One region of the Micromonospora echinaurantiaca genome, then DNA from elsewhere that is predicted to be linked to it. Evidence: predicted binding sites of a transcription regulator. Region 1 holds the regulator's gene; the other holds the start of a gene.

The links. The regulator HrcA, encoded in region 1, represses chaperone genes, less so after heat shock. The targets are predictions, from matches to a motif close to GGTTNGCACNCTCNNNNNGAGNGTGCNAACC.
Region 2: a site for HrcA is predicted at 4,760-4,790, ahead of groES (co-chaperone GroES). Genes of this name have one in related genera too.

Annotation. Positions count from the first base shown of each region.
Region 1 covers NZ_LT607750.1:696,371-704,193, reverse strand. Annotated here, with positions in the region: gene GA0070609_RS03275 (16S rRNA (uracil(1498)-N(3))-methyltransferase) at 1-656, opposite strand, end outside; gene dnaJ (molecular chaperone DnaJ) at 818-1,960, opposite strand; gene hrcA (heat-inducible transcriptional repressor HrcA) at 2,034-3,056, opposite strand; gene GA0070609_RS34770 (DUF4870 domain-containing protein) at 3,273-3,932, shown strand; gene hemW (radical SAM family heme chaperone HemW) at 3,975-5,198, opposite strand; gene GA0070609_RS03250 (enoyl-CoA hydratase family protein) at 5,217-6,023, shown strand; gene GA0070609_RS03245 (hypothetical protein) at 6,189-7,052, shown strand; gene GA0070609_RS03240 (phytanoyl-CoA dioxygenase family protein) at 7,271-7,823, shown strand, end outside.
Region 2 covers NZ_LT607750.1:95,500-103,322, reverse strand. Annotated here, with positions in the region: gene GA0070609_RS00495 (WhiB family transcriptional regulator) at 1-365, shown strand, start outside; gene GA0070609_RS00490 (molybdopterin-dependent oxidoreductase) at 546-2,306, opposite strand; gene groL (chaperonin GroEL) at 2,592-4,241, opposite strand; gene groES (co-chaperone GroES) at 4,312-4,626, opposite strand; gene GA0070609_RS00475 (helix-turn-helix domain-containing protein) at 4,983-5,783, shown strand; gene GA0070609_RS00470 (DUF397 domain-containing protein) at 5,774-5,965, shown strand; gene GA0070609_RS00465 (THUMP-like domain-containing protein) at 6,168-7,358, shown strand; gene ybaK (Cys-tRNA(Pro) deacylase) at 7,450-7,823, shown strand, end outside.

The DNA of each region.
Region 1 (7,823 bases):
AGGCGCACCGGGCGGGCGCCGGCCGCGGTGAACGCGTCCAGCTCGGCCGGGGCGATGCCGCCCTCCGGGCCGACCACCAGCACGATCTCGCCGGCATCGGGCAGCTCGGCGGTGGTCAGCCGGTCGGCGGCCTCCTCGTGCAGCACGAACGCGGCGGCCGCGCCGGCGATCCGGCGGGCCACCGTGCCGGTGGACTCGTCCGGTGCCCCGGCGACCACCGGCAGCCAGGCGCGGCGGGCCTGCTTGGCGGCCTCCCGGGCGGTCGCCGCCCACTTCTCCCGGGCCCGTACGCCCCGGTCGCCGCGCCACTGGGTGACCGAGCGGGCCGCCGCCCACGGCACGATCTCGTCCACCCCGACCTCGGTCATCGCCTGCACGGCCAGCTCGCCCCGGTCGCCCTTGGCGATGCCCTGCACCACCACCAGCCGCGGCACGGACGCGTCGACGTACCCCCGGGAGCGGATGTCCAGTTCCAGGCTGCCCCGGCCGACGGCGGTGACCACGGCGGTGGCCGTGCCACCGTGCCCGTCGGCGAGCAGCAGTTCCTCGCCGACCCGCAGGCGCTGCACCGTGGCGGCGTGGTGGCCCTCCGGGCCGTCGAGGGTCAGCGAGTCGGCGGTCGGCAACGATTCGACCAGGAACAGCGGCGCGGACACCGGCTCAGGCTATCGGCCGCGCCGATGGCCGGGGCGGTGAGGCGGGCGACGGCCGGTCACCCGCGCCGCGCCCGCCGCCCGCTGACGGCCGCGGCCGCCCCTACCCGGGGCGCGGCCGCGGCCGCGCCGAGCCCGGGGCGCGGCGCGGCGTGCCGGGCGGATCAGGCGTGGCCGTTGAAGGCGTCGCGCATCCGGGAGAAGAAGCCGCCCTGCTTGGTCAGCTCGGCGACCTCCTCGCCCCGGGTCTTGGCGAACTCGCGCAGCATCCGCTCCTGCTCGGCGTCGAGCTTGGTGGGGGTGCGCACGTCGAGGTGGACGTAGAGGTCGCCGCGGCCGGTACCGCGCAGGTGCGGCACGCCCCGGGCGCGCAGCCGCAGCGTGCTGCCCGGCTGGGTGCCCGGCTTGACGTCGACGGTCTCCTCGCTGTCCAGCGTCTTGATGGTCAGCCGGGTGCCGAGCGCGGCGGCGGTCATCGGCACGGTGACCCGGCAGTGCAGGTCGTCGCCCTTGCGGGAGTAGACGTCGTGCGGCCGCTCGTGGATCTCCACGTAGAGGTCGCCGGCGGTGCCGCCGCCGGGGCCGACCTCGCCCTGCTGGGCCAGCCGGATCCGCATGCCGTCCTCGACGCCGGCCGGGATCTTCACGGTCAGCGACCGCCGGGTGCGGACCCGGCCGTCACCGGCGCAGGTCGGGCAGGGGTGCGGGATGGTGGTGCCGTAGCCCTGGCAGACCGTGCACGGGCGGGCCGAGACCACCTGGCCGAGGAAGGTGCGCTGCACCGACTGCACCTCGCCCCGGCCGCCGCACGCCTCGCAGGTGGCCAGGTGGGTGCCGGCGGCCGTGCCGGCGCCGGAGCAGGTGGTGCAGAGCACGGCGGTGTCGACGGTGATCGGGGCCTCCACGCCGAACGCCGTCTCGTGCAGGTCCAGCTCCAGCCGCAGGATCGCGTCCGCGCCCGGCCGGGTACGCGGCCGCGGCCCGCGGGAGCCACCCGCGCCGCCGAAGAAGGCGTCCATGATGTCCTGAAAGCCGACGAACGGGCCGGCGCCGCCGGGCCCCCCGGGGCCGCCCGCGCCCCCGCCACCCGGGGCGAGCGGGTCGCCGCCCAGGTCGACGATCTGCCGTTTCCGGTCGTCCGAGAGGACCTCGTACGCGGCGTTGATGTCCTTGAACTTCTCCTGGGCCTCCGGATCCGGATTGACATCCGGGTGGTACTGCCGCGCCAGCTTGCGGTAGGCGCGCTTGATCTCGTCGTCGGAGGCGTCCCGGCTCACGCCGAGAATGCCGTAGTAGTCCCTGGCCACTGCGTTCCGTGTCCTCATGTTCGTCTCGCGTTGCGCCGGTCGCCGGCCGGAACCGGCCGTCGGTACTGCCTGGTCAGTTCTGGGCCAGCAGGTCGCCCACGTAGCGTGCCACGGCCCTCACCGTGGCGATGGTGCCGGGGTAGTCCATCCGGGTCGGCCCCAGCACGCCGAGACCACCGACGATGGTCGAACCGGGGCCGTAGCCGGTGCTGACCACCGAGGCGGCGCGCAGGTTGTCGATCTCGTTCTCGTCGCCGATCCGGACCCGCAGCGTGCTCGGCTCGACCTCGCCGATCAGCTTGAGCAGCACGACCTCCTCCTCGAGCGCCTCGAGGATGGGCCGCAGCGAGCCCTGGAAGTCGAGCAGTCCGCCGCGGGTCAGGTTGGCCGTGCCGGCCAGCGCGATCCGCTCCTCGTGCCGCTCGACCAGCGTCTCCAGCAGCACGGTGGAGAGGGTGGCCATCGCCGGCCGCAGGTCGGGCGTGGCCTCGTCGACCAGCGCCTGCACCAGCGGCGGGGTCTCCGACAGCCGGGTGCCGACCAGCTTCTCGTTGACCAGCCGGCGCAGGTCGAGGACGTCGTCGGCCGGAATCGGGCCGGGCATCTCGACCAGCCGCTGCTCGACCCGGCCGGTGTCGGCGATCATCACGAGCATCAGCCGGGTGGTGGAGATCGGCACCAGCTCCAGGTGGCGCACCGAGGAGCGGGCCAGGCTCGGGTACTGCACGACGGCGACCTGCCGGGTCAGCTGCGCCAGCAGCCGCACCGTGCGGTGCACCACGTCGTCGAGGTCGACCGCGCCGACCAGGAACCGCTCGATCGCCCGGCGCTCGGCCGGGCTGAGCGGCTTGACCCGGGACAGCCGGTCCACGAAGAGCCGGTAGCCGCGGTCGGTAGGCACCCGGCCGGCACTGGTGTGCGGCTGCCGGATGTAGCCCTCCTCCTCCAGCACGGCCATGTCGTTGCGCACCGTGGCCGGGGAGACCCCGAGCTGGTGCCGCTCGACCAGCGCCTTGCTGCCGACCGGCTCCTGCGTGGCGACGTAGTCCTCGACGATCGCGCGCAGCACCGCGAGCTTGCGGTCGTCGAGACCCATCTCCCCACCTCCTGTCGCAACGTCGGCCGGCGGCGCACTGCCGGCCGCGCGGCGCGTCCTGGCACTCGACTGTAGCGAGTGCCAGTCTACGTCGGCGGGCCCGCCGACGCGATGATCAAGACGGACCACCGGTGCGCCCGCGCCGGCCGATCATCCGGACAAGCCGGTCGATGTCGCTCTGGTGCGTCCTTGCCGGCTGCCCCTACCGTGACGTGCATGACTGAACCGCCTCGCCCCCCGGGAGCCGACGGCCCCGGCGCACCGCCGCCGGACCCGACCGCTCCGTCGGCCGTTCCCGGCCCGCCGGCCGGTGACGAACCCACCGCACCACTGTCCGGGGCGTCGGCCCCGGGCGGCTATCCCCCGCCCGGTGGCTATCCGCCGCCCACCGGTGACCAACCGCCGTCGGGTGGCTACCCTCCGCCAGCCGGCGCTCCCCCGTCCGGTGGCTACCCGCCGCCCGGTGGCTACCCCCCGGGGCCCGGCTACCCGGCCGGTGGCGGCTACGGCCCACCCGCCGGCTACGCCAACAACGAGGACAAGACCTGGGCCCTGATCGCCCACTTCGGCGGCGCGGCGGGCGTGATCATTGGCGGTGGCCTGCTCGGCTGGCTGGCGCCGCTCATCGCGATGATGGTGCGCGGGCAGCAGTCGCCGACCGTCCGGGCGCACGCCGTCGCGGCCCTGAACTTCCAGCTCACCTGGACGATCGTCAGCGTGCTGAGCTGGGTGGTCACGCTGGTCACCTGCGGGATCCTGTTCTTCGTCCCGATGCTCGTCTGGCTGGTGCCGCTGATCTTCGGGATCATCGGCGGGTTCAAGGCCAACGAGGGCGTGCTCTACCGCTACCCGATGACCTACAGCTTCACCAGGTGACCCGGGCCGGCCGCTCCCCCGGCCGGCTCCGGGCAGCCCCGGTCAGGGCAGCAGGTCGCGCACCACGGCGTCGGCGAGCAGCCGCCCGCGCAGGGTGAGCACGGCCCGGCCGGCCGCGTACTCGGGCGCGGCGAGCAGCCCGTCGGCCAGCGCCCGCTCGGCGCCGGCCCGGCCGGCCGCGTCCAGGCTGGCCAGCGGCAGCCCGTCGGCGAGCCGCAGCCGGAGCATGACGTCCTCGGTGTGCGCCTCGTCGGGGGTGAGCACCTCCCGGGCCAGGCCGGGCGACCGCCCGGCGGCGAGCCGCTGGGCGTACGCCGTGGGGTGCTTGACGTTCCACCAGCGCACCCCGCCGACGTGGCTGTGCGCCCCCGGGCCGAGGCCCCACCAGTCCGCGCCGGTCCAGTAGAGCAGGTTGTGCCGGCACCGGCCGGCCGGCGTGCGGGCCCAGTTGGAGACCTCGTACCAGGCGAAGCCGGCGGCGGAGAGCGCGGCCTCCGCAGCCAGGTAGCGGTCCGCTGCGACGTCGTCGCTGGGGTACGGCAGCTCGCCTCGGCGCATCCGGGCGGCCAGCCGGGTGCCGTCCTCCACGATCAGGGCGTACGCGCTGACGTGGTCGACCCCGGCCGCCACCACCTGCGCCAGCGAGGCGGCAAAGTCCTCCGCGCTCTCCCCCGGCGTGCCGTAGATGAGGTCCAGGTTGACGTGGTCGAACCCGGCGTCGCGCGCCTCGGCCGCGGCGGCGGTGGCCCGGCCGGCGCTGTGCGTCCGGTCCAGGATCGCCAGCACGCCCGGCGACGCGGACTGCATGCCCAACGAGATCCGGGTGTAGCCGGCCGCGCGCAGCGTCTTGAGCGACTCCGGGGTGACCGACTCGGGGTTGGCCTCGGTGGTCACCTCGGCGTCGGCGGCCAGCCCCCAGGTGCGGTCGATGCCGTCCAGGATCCGGGCCAGGTCGTCGGCGGGAAGCAGGGTCGGGGTGCCGCCGCCGACGAAGACGGTGTCCACCCGCGGCGGCGGGGCGTCGCCGAGCACCCGGGCGGCGAGCGCCAGCTCGGCCAGCACGGTGTCGGCGTAGCTCTCCCGGCTCGCCCCGCCGCCCAGCTCCGCCGCCGTGTACGTGTTGAAGTCGCAGTAGCCGCAGCGGCTGGCGCAGAACGGCACGTGCACGTACACGCCGAAGCCACGCGCGCCGACCGCGCGGGTGGCGGTGGCGGGCAGCGAACCGTCGACCGGGACGGGTTCGCCTTCTGGAAGGACGCCGGGCATGGCCACTAGTGTGCCCGCATGACCTCTCCCGACGCGCTGGTGCGGGTCGCCACGACCCGTGGGGTGACCACCCTCACCCTGGACAGCCCGCACAACCGCAACGCGCTCTCCACCCCGCTGATGACCGAGCTGCTCGCCGGCCTGGCCGCCGCGGTCGCCGACGACACGGTCCGGGTGATCGTGCTCGACCACACCGGCCCGGTCTTCTGCTCCGGCGCCGACCTGAAGGAGACCGCCGCCGCGTACGCCAGCGGAACGGTGCCGGCGGGCATGCTCGGCGACGTGCTGGCCGCCGTCTGGGAGTGCCCGAAGCCGGTGCTGGCCCGGGTCGCCGGGCCGGCCCGGGCGGGCGGCCTCGGCCTGATCGCTGCGGCCGACCTGGCCGTCTGCGCCGAGGAGGCCACCTTCGCCTTCACCGAGGTGCGGATCGGGGTGATCCCCGCGGTGATCTCGGCGACCGTGCTGCCCCGGCTGCACCCGCGGGCGGCGGCGGAGCTGTACCTGACCGGGGACACCTTCGACGGCCGCCGGGCCGCCGAGATCGGCCTGGTCACCGCCGCGGTGCCGGCCGACGGGCTGGACGCGGCGGTCGCCCGGTACTGCGACTCGCTGGTCCGTGGCGCGCCGGCCGCGCTCGCCGGGGCGAAGCGGCTGCTAGGCCGGCCGCCCGCCACCGACCTGCGCGCCGAGATCGCCGACCTGGCCGAGCTCTCCACCGGGTTCTTCCTCTCCGACGACGGTCGGGAGGGCGTCCTGGCGTTCCGGGAGAAGCGTCCGCCGCGCTGGGTGGCCGAGCTGGACGAGGCGGCGGAGGTTTCCGGATGACGCCTCCCGGGGCGGGCCGGATGTCCAGGTGAGGAACCTGCCGGAACGGGAACCTTCCGGTCACTCATCGGCCGGGGCACGCAACCCCGGGGCCGGGCCCGATCCGGTCGGACGACCCGGACGGGCCGTCCGGGGACGTACGCTTGTCGGGCTGTCGAACAGGGGGTGTGGGTGCGAACTCGGGCAGTCGTGGCGGGTGGAGTCGTCCTCGTGCTCGTCGCCGTGATCGGGGTCCTGTACGTCGTCCGCCAGTTCGGCGAGGGGCTGCGGCTGCCGCTGGCCAGCCGCACCTGCAAGGTGCAGGCCGACGGCGAGGTGGCGCTGGACGGCGACCAGATGGCCAACGCGGCGACGATCGCGGCGATCGGGATCCAGCGGAAGATGCCGGAGCGGGCGGTGGTGGTGGCGCTGGCCACCGCGTACCAGGAGTCCGGCCTGCGCAACCTCGACGGCGGCGACCGCGACTCGATCGGGCTGTTCCAGCAGCGGCCGAGCCAGGGCTGGGGCACTCCCGCGCAGATCCGCGATCCTCGGTACGCGGCGAACCGGTTCTACGCGGCTCTGAAGAAGGTGCGCGGTTGGGAGCGGATGCGGGTCACCGACGCGGCGCAGAAGGTGCAGCGGTCGGCCTTCCCGGAGGCGTACCAGAAGTGGGCGGACGAGTCCCAGGTGCTCACCCGGGCGCTGCTCGGGCACGCCACCGGCGCGGTCGCCTGCACGGTGGGCCGGGATCCGGTGCTGCGCGGCACCGCCGCGACGGCAGCGTTGACCCGCGGGCTGGCCCTCGACTGGGGCCTGGCCGCGTCGGTCGCCGCTACCGACCTGACCGGCCTCAGCGTGCCCGCCGCGGACCAGCGCGGCGGCTGGCGGTACGCGCACTGGCTGGTCTCCCACGCCAGCGACCACGGATTGAAGCGGGTGCGCTTCGGCGACCTGGAGTGGACCGCCCGGGGCGGCACCTGGAACCGGGTGACCGACGGCTCCCCGGAGGAGTCCCGGGTGGTGGCGGAGGTCTTCGCCGAGGGGTGACGGACCCCGATCTCCTTACCCGCAGTCACCGCACAAACCGGCATTCCCGGCGATAGCCCCGACGTGGCCGTTCGAGGTATACCCACCGCATTCGTACCACTGCCCATGGTCCGACCGCCGCCTCGGCGGCGGGTCGGGCATTCCCGCCCGCCCTTGCAGCGCGTTACGATCGGCGGCCTGTGCCAGCAATGGTTTCGCCTCATGGGGAGGGGTACGACGTGGCGTTCGACTACGGCGACCGGACCGGTTACGAGCCGATCAGCGACACTGACCGTAAGGAGTTCCACGAGCAGGGCTTCATGCTGCTGCGGAACGTCCTGACGGAGGACCACCGGGCGGCGCTGGAGGCGGCGGTCGACCGCGTCTACGCCGAGGAGAAGGCCAAGGGCAACACCACCAAGGACGGCACCCTGCACCTGCTGGGCTTCCTGAACCGGGACGAGCTCTTCGGCGACCTGCTCACCCACCCGATCGCCTTCCCGTACATGTGGGGGCTGGCCGGGTGGAACATCTACAGCCACCACAACCACCTGGACGTGACCCCGCCGGCGCTGGAGCCGGAGAAGCCGTACTGGGGCTGGCACCAGGACGGGTACCGGCAGAACTCCGACCCGGAGACGATGGACCCGAACCTCCCCCGGCCGATGTTCTCGCTGAAGGTCGCCTACGTGCTCTCCGACCTGTCGGAGACCGGGCGCGGCGCCACCAAGGTCATCCCGGGCAGCCACCTGTGGAACTCGCTGCCCCGCCCGGCGGACACCACTGTGCACA
Region 2 (7,823 bases), 600 kb from region 1:
TGCCCGGACCCATCGTCGATCTCTGGGACTGGCAGCGGCTCGGCGCCTGCCGGGGTCGCGACAGCGCCCAGTTCTTCCACCCCGACGGCGAGCGCGGCTCCTCCCGCCTGCGCCGCGAGTCCGGCGCCAAGGCGGTCTGCCGCACCTGCCCGGTGCGCGCCGAGTGCGCGGCCCACGCGCTCTCGGTCCGCGAGCCGTACGGCGTGTGGGGCGGCTTCAGCGAGTCCGAGCGGCTGCGGCTGCTCGCCATCGGCTGGGAGGACCTGGCCGACCGCCGGCAGACCCGGGTCGACGTAGCCCGGCTGGAGGCCCGCCTGGGCCGGCCGCACAAGTCCGCCGTCCCCGCCCAACGCAAGATCGCCTAACCCACCCCCCCCCCAGCCCCACCACGCGACGCCACGCCCCCAGGGCGTGGCGTCGCCCCACCCCCACCCCCTCCCCCCCACGTTGATCATGAGGTTGACGGCGGCGATGATCTCCATTCGCGCCGCTAACCTCATGATCAACCGGGCTCGGCGCGGGGGCGGGGCGGGGCGGGGTGGGGGTTAGTGGATGGTTAGGGGGACGGTGTGCCAGCCGGTGGCGCCGTCGGGGGCGACGTCCTGGCGGTGGTCGGTCTGGGTTTCGCCGGTGGCGTCGGTTGCGCGAACCTGGAGGGTGTGCTCGCCCGGCGTGGCGTCCCACCGCCACGACCACTGCACCCAGGTGTCCGCCGAGACGGTGGCGGCCAGTTCCGCCTCCTGCCAGGGGCCCTCGTCGACGCGTACCTCAACCCGGCGGATGCCCCGGTGCTGGGCCCAGGCCACCCCGGCCACGGTGATCGGGCCGGCCGTGAGCCGGTTGCGCGCCCGGGGCCGGTCGATCCGCGACTGGGTCTTCACCGGCCCCTGCGCCGACCAGCCACGCGGCACCCAGTACGCGTCGAAGTCGGCGAAGCTGGTCAGCTCCAGCTCGGTGACCCACTTGCAGGCCGACACGTAGCCGTACAGACCGGGCACCACCATCCGTACCGGAAAGCCGTGCTCGACCGGCAGCGGCTCACCGTTCATCCCCACCGCCAGCAGGGCGTCCCGCCCGTCGCGCAGCACCGCCGTGGGGGTGCCGCAGGTCCAGCCGTCCACCGACCGCCCGACCACCTGGTCGGCGCCCTCCTCGGGCTCCACCTCGTCGAGCAGTTCCTTCAGCGGCACGCCCAACCAGCGGGCGTTGCCGATCAGGTCGCCGCCGACCTCGTTGGACACGCAGGCCAGCGTCACATACCGCTCGACCAGCGGCCGGGCCAGCAGGTCGGCGAAGCTGAGGGTGAGCGGCCGGCGGACCCGGCCGTGGATGCGCAGCCGCCAGGTCTCCGGGTCGACCTGCGGCACCACCAGCGCCGTGTCGATCCGGTAGAAGCCGAAGTTCGGGGTGACGTAGGGGGCGAGCTGGGTCAGCGACAGGTCGGCCCCGGCGGGCACCGGCGGCGCGGCGGAGACCGGCGCGGGCAGCCGCACCGCCGCCCGGGCCGCCGAGACGCCCCGCCGCCCGGCCAGCCACCGCCCGCCCAGACCGGCCACGGTGGCCGCGCCGAGCAACACCCCGGCCCCGGTGAGGAACCGCCGCCGCGACTCCGGATCGGTGCGCTCCAGCGGCTCCCACCCAGCCGGCCTCGGGTCCGCCGCCCTGGCCTGGGCCGACCGTCCCCCGGCCGCTGCCGCCGGCTGGCCCCGCGCTTCGTCCCCCGCCGGCCCGGCAGCCGCTCGCGGAGCCACCACCGCAGGCCGGCCCTCGGGCCCGTCGGCGGCCGGCCCGGCCCTCGTTGCCCCGATCCCCGGGCCGGCCGGCCGCGCGGCGGAGGGCAGGGGCTCGGGCGGTGACCAGGGCCACGGGTCGAGTTCCAGCGGGCCGGCCACGAAGAGCCAGAGCACCAGCGTCCCCGCCCCGGCACCGAGCAGCGCGGGCAGGGCGTCGGCGAGGTCCGCGCCGGCCCGGGTCAGCGCGGCGGTCACCCCGAGCGCCCCGAAGGCCGCGATGCCGGCCAGGGCGACGGCCAACCGGCGGACGGCCACCACCCCGAGCAGCGCGGCCGCCGCGCCGAGCAGCAGCGCCGTCCCGATCAGCAGAGCGACCTTGTCGTACGTGCCGAAGAGCGCGATGCCGAGCTGCTTGAGCGGCTCCGGAACGGTGTCGACGACCAGTCCGCCGACGGCGACCAGCGGGGCCGAGCGGGGGCCGGTCAGCACCGCCACCAGTTCGGCGGAGCCGATCGCCACCGCGGCGGCGGTGAACCCGGCCAGCGCGGCGTACCGGCGTGTCGTGGTGCTCATCGGGCCAGTCTTTCCGATCGGCCGGCCCGGTCGGTAGCCACGTCAGCGTTCCGTAATCCCGCCTCGGAGCGGCGGCCCGCCCGCACCGCCACCGCCCGCCCACACTGCCTCGACCCGGAGACACGACCCCGCCGCGGCCCGGGGGCGCGATGGCCTCGGGGCCCGGAGACCCACGTGGAGACCCAGGCGCTCGCCGGGGTCCGGAGGCGGGAGCGCGGGGCCGGAAACCCGGCCGGGGCACACCGTCGGCGTGACGGTGTGCCCCGGACCGGTGGTGCTACCGGGTCAGAAGCCCGGGCCGTGCTGGTGGCTGTGGCCGTGGCCGTGCGAGTGCCCGTGCCCGGCGGCGGCCGGCTCCGGCTCGGCCGGCTTCTCCACCACGAGGCTCTCCGTGGTGAGCAGCAGGCCGGCGATCGAGGCGGCGTTGCTGACCGCGTTGCGGGTCACCTTCACCGGGTCGACGATGCCGGACTTCGCCAGGTCGACGTACTCGCCGGTGGCCGCGTCGAGGCCGTGGCCCCACTCCTTGCCGACCACCTTCTGCACCACGACGTAGCCGTCGTGGCCGGCGTTCTGGGCGATCCAGCGCAGCGGCTCGACCAGCGCCTTGCGCACGATCGAGACACCGACCTTCTCGTCACCGGTGAAGCCCAGGTCGTCGTCGAGCGCCGGCAGGATCTGCGCCAGCGCGGCGCCACCGCCGGGGACGGTGCCCTCCTCGACCGCGGCCTTGGTCGCCGCGATGGCGTCCTCGATGCGGTGCTTGCGCTCCTTCATCTCGACCTCGGTCGCCGCGCCCACCTTGATGACGGCGATGCCGCCGGAGAGCTTGGCCAGCCGCTCGGCGAGCTTCTCCCGGTCCCACTCGGAGTCCGAGGCCTCGATCTCCTTGCGGATCTGGGCCACCCGGTCGGCAACCTCGCTGGCCTGGCCGCCGCCGTCGACGATGGTGGTGTTCTCCTTGTCCACCACCACGCGGCGGGCGGTGCCCAGCACCTCCAGGCCGACCTGGTCGAGCTTGTAGCCCAGCTCCGGGGCGACCAGCTCGGCGCCGGTCAGGATCGCCATGTCCTGCAGCATCGCCTTGCGGCGGTCGCCGAAGCCGGGAGCCTTGACCGCGCAGACCTTGACGGTCTTGCGGATCGCGTTGACCACCAGGGTGGACAGCGCCTGGCCCTCGACGTCCTCGGCGATGATCAGCAGCGGCTTGCTGTTCTGGAGAACCTTCTCCAGCAGCGGCAGCAGCTCCTCGATCGCCGAGATCTTCTGCGTGGTGATCAGGATGTACGGGTCCTCCAGGACCGCCTCCTGCGCCTCCACGTCGGTGACGAAGTTCGGCGAGATGAAGCCCTTGTCGAACTGGAGACCCTCGGTCACGTCCAGCTCGGTGTGCAGGGTGGAGCCTTCCTCGACGGTGATGACGCCGTCGCGGCCGACCTTCTCCATCGCCTCGGCGATCAGGTCGCCGATGGCGGCGTCCTGCGCGGAGACCGTCGCGACGTGCGCGACCGCCTTCTTGTCGGACACCTCGACCGCCCGGGCCAGCAGCGCCTCGGAGACCTTGTTGGCCGCCGCGTCGATGCCCCGCTTCAGGCCGGTCGGGTTGGCGCCGGCCGCGACGTTGCGCAGGCCCTCGCGGACCATCGCCTGGGCCAGCACGGTCGCGGTGGTGGTCCCGTCGCCGGCGACGTCGTTGGTCTTGGTCGCCACCTCCTTGACCAGCTGCGCGCCGAGGTTCTCGTACGGGTTGGTGAGCTCGATCTCCTTGGCGATGGTCACACCATCGTTGGTGATCGTGGGCGCACCGAACTTCTTGTCCAGGACGACGTTGCGCCCGCGCGGGCCGAGGGTGACCTTGACCGCGTCCGCGAGGGCGTTGACACCGTGCTCGAGCAGGTGCCGGGCGTCGTCCGAAAAGCTCAGGATCTTCGCCATGGATGTCCCTTCGAAGCGACGTTGCCCCGGCCCGGCGAGCCGGACCGGGGCAACGACACTGATCGGTTGCTTACTTCTCGATGACCGCGAGGACGTCGCGGGCGGAGAGCACCAGGTACTCCTCGCCGGCGTACTTGACCTCGGTGCCGCCGTACTTCGAGTAGAGGACGGTGTCGCCGACCTTGACGTCGATCGGCACGCGGTTGCCCTTGTCGTCGATCCGGCCCGGGCCGACAGCGAGGACGGTGCCCTCCTGCGGCTTCTCCTTGGCGGTGTCGGGGATCACGATGCCCGACGCCGTGGTGGTCTCAGCCTCGTTCGCCTGGACCACGATCCGGTCCTCGAGCGGCTTGATCGCAACCTTGGTCGCGGTAGTCACGGGCATACCCTCCTGGGGTACTGGTTTCGTTACCGGTCGGCGGGCCGACCAGCGTCAATCTGCCACATGCCACCGGGCGGGGCCGTCGTCGCGGGTGCCGGTCCGCCTGGCGTTCAGCGCCCGGACCGCGCGGCCCGGAAGCTGGCACCCTCAGGGTGAGAGTGCTAATCGCAGGTTATTCCTCGGCTAGCACTCCGTCAAGGAGAGTGCCAACGCTCCAGACCTCGTGTCGCCACTGTCCCGCCAACCTTCTGCCACTGTTCCGCCACGGGATACCGCGACACGCCGGCAACGCCTCGCCGCAGCGTGATCGACCCCCTACTCTCCGGTGCCGGCACGATGCCGAGGGGAGGTAGCGACCGATGTCCCGGGTACCGACACTGACATTCCTGCGAGATCAGCTTCGCCGGGCCCGCCAGGCGCGCGGGCTCAGCCAGGAGGAGCTGGGCAAGCTGATCAACTACTCGTCGTCACAGGTGAGCGCCGTCGAGATCGGCGAGCGGCCGGTCCAGCGGGACTATCTGGCCCGGGTCGACGCGGTGCTCGACACCGGCGGCCTCTTCGTCGCCATGCTGGAGCTGATCCGGCTCCACGCCGCGCCGGACTGGTTCCGCCCGTGGGAGGAGGTCGAGCGGGAGGCGATAGCGCTGCGCTGGTGTGAAGCGAGCGCCGTCCCCGGCCTGCTGCAGACCGAGGGCTACGCGCGGGCGATGCTCGGTGTGGGTGGTGAGCTGATCGCCGAAGAGGTCGAGGCGCGGGTGGTGGCCCGGCTCGCCCGACAGGCCGTGCTGGCCGGCGACCTACGGCCGCAGTTCGTCGCCGTGCTGGACGAGCAGGCGCTGCGCCGGCAGGTCGGCGACCGGGCCACCATGCGCGATCAGTTGGCACATCTGCTGGCCGTTGGCGCTGAACCGAACGTGCAGATCCGCGTCGTGCCGGCGGACTCTCCCTGGCACACCGGGCTCGGCGGCTCGTTCATCCTGGCCAGGCTCGCCAACGGCGCCGAGCTGATTCACCTGGACAACCAGCTCCGGGGCCTGACCGTGGACAGCCCTAACGACGTTGCCGCCCTCGAACGACGCTGGGAGACTGTGACGGGTGAGGCACTGCCTTGCCGGCAGTCCGCCCGGCTGATCGAGGAAGTGGCCAAGACATGGACCTGACCCGCGCCGCCTGGCGCAAGTCCTCCCGCAGCACCAACAACGGCGGCGCGTGCGTCGAGGTCGCCGACAACCTGCCCGGCGTGGTCGCCGTCCGGGACAGCAAGGACCCGACCGGCCCGGTGCTCACCTTCGCCCCGGCGAGCTGGCGGGCCTTCGTCACCGCCACCCCGACCCGTCACTGACCACCCGCTCGACGACGCGAACGCGCCTCCCACGCCGAGGGCGGCCCCGGTGATCCACACCGTGTCCGGCATATCGCGGTGTCCGTAGGCTCGGGATGCCGCCATGTCCCGCACATGGAGTGGATCAACCCAGCGGGAGCCCGTGACCGCGCCGACCTGACGGCGTGCGCAGGAGGCGGAACGGGGCCGGGACAATGGCCGGGTGGATCTGGACCAGCTCGCCGCCCTGCGTACCGCCGAGGGGTCGGCCGCGCTCGCCGCGGCGGCCGAGGTGGCCGGCGGCGACCCGCTGGCCGCGGCGTCGGCGCTCCGCTCGGCCGGCGTTCCGGCCGGGCTGGCCGCCGCCGCGCTGACCCAGGTCGAGCTGCGCCGCCGGGCGGCCGGCAAGTTCGGGCCGGCGGCCGCCGGCATGTTCCTCACCCGCCCGGGGCTGGAGCAGGCCACCCGCCAGGTGGTCGCCGACCGGCGGGCCGAGCGGTTGCGCGCCGCCGGGGTGCGCACCCTGGCCGACCTGGGCTGCGGCCTCGGCGCCGACGCGCTCGCCGCCGCCCGCGCCGGCATCCGGGTGTACGGCGTGGAGGCCGACCCGGTGACCGCCGCGATGGCCGCGGCGAACGCCGAGGCGGCCGGCGTGGCCGAGCTGTTCACCGTCGAGTGCGGTGACGCCACCGCCTTCGACGTCGACCGGGTCGACGCGGTCTTCTGCGATCCGGCGCGGCGCAAGGCCGGCACCGGGCGGCGGGTGTTCGACCCGAGCGCCTACTCGCCGCCGTGGGACTTCGTGCTCGGGCTCGCCGAGCGGGTGCCGTACACCGTGGTGAAGGTGGCGCCCGGGCTGGACCACGCGCTGATCCCGCCAGGCGCCGAGGCGGAGTGGGTCAGCGTGGACGGTGACCTGGTCGAGGCGACCCTGTGGTGCGGCCGGCTGGCCGAGGTCCCCCGCCGGGCCACCGTGCTGCGCGGCGCGACGGCACACGTGCTGACCGGCGCCGGCGACCGGCAGGCGGCGGTCGGGCCGGTGCGCCGCCACCTGTACGACCCGGACCCGGCGGTGGTCCGCGCCCACCTGGTCGCCGAGCTGGCCGACACCCTCGACGCCACGCTCGCCGACCCCGACATCGCCTACCTCTACGCCGATGCGCCGGCCGCCACCCCGTACGCCCGCTGCCTGGCGGTCACCGACGTGCTGCCGTTCTCGCTCAAGCGGCTGCGGGCCCTGCTCCGGGAGCGGCGGGTGGGCCGGGTGGAGATCCTCAAGCGCGGCTCGGCGCTGGAGCCGGAGCGGCTGCGCCGCGACCTGAAGCTGGCCGGGGACAACGCCGCCAGCCTGGTGCTCACCCGGGTGGCCGGTGCCCCCACCACGCTGATCTGCCAACCCGTGCCGGCCCCCTGACCACCCCGCCGCTCGCCGCCCGGCGGTCGGCCCGTCCCAGGGCGCGGGTATCGGATGGCCTGGCGGGCGGGGCGCCGCTAGCTTGTCGGGCATGGCGGGACAGGGAACACCGGCGACGGCGCTGCTGGCGAAGCGGAAGATCACGCACAGCACCCATCCGTACGACGTCTCCCCGGACGCGCCGAACTACGGCGGGCTGGTCGCCGAGGCGCTGGGCGTGCCGCCGGAGCGGGTGTTCAAGTCGCTGGTCACCGAGGTCGACGGGGCGCTCACGGTGGCGGTCGTGCCGGTCACCGGCGAGCTGGACCTCAAGGCGCTCGCCGCGGCGGTCGGTGGCAAGCGGGCGGCGCTGGCCGACCGTACGGTGGCCGAGCGGGTGACCGGCTACGTCCGGGGCGGGATCAGCCCGCTGGGCCAGCGCAAGCGGCTGCCCACCGTGCTCGACTCGTCGGCGCTGGACTTCCC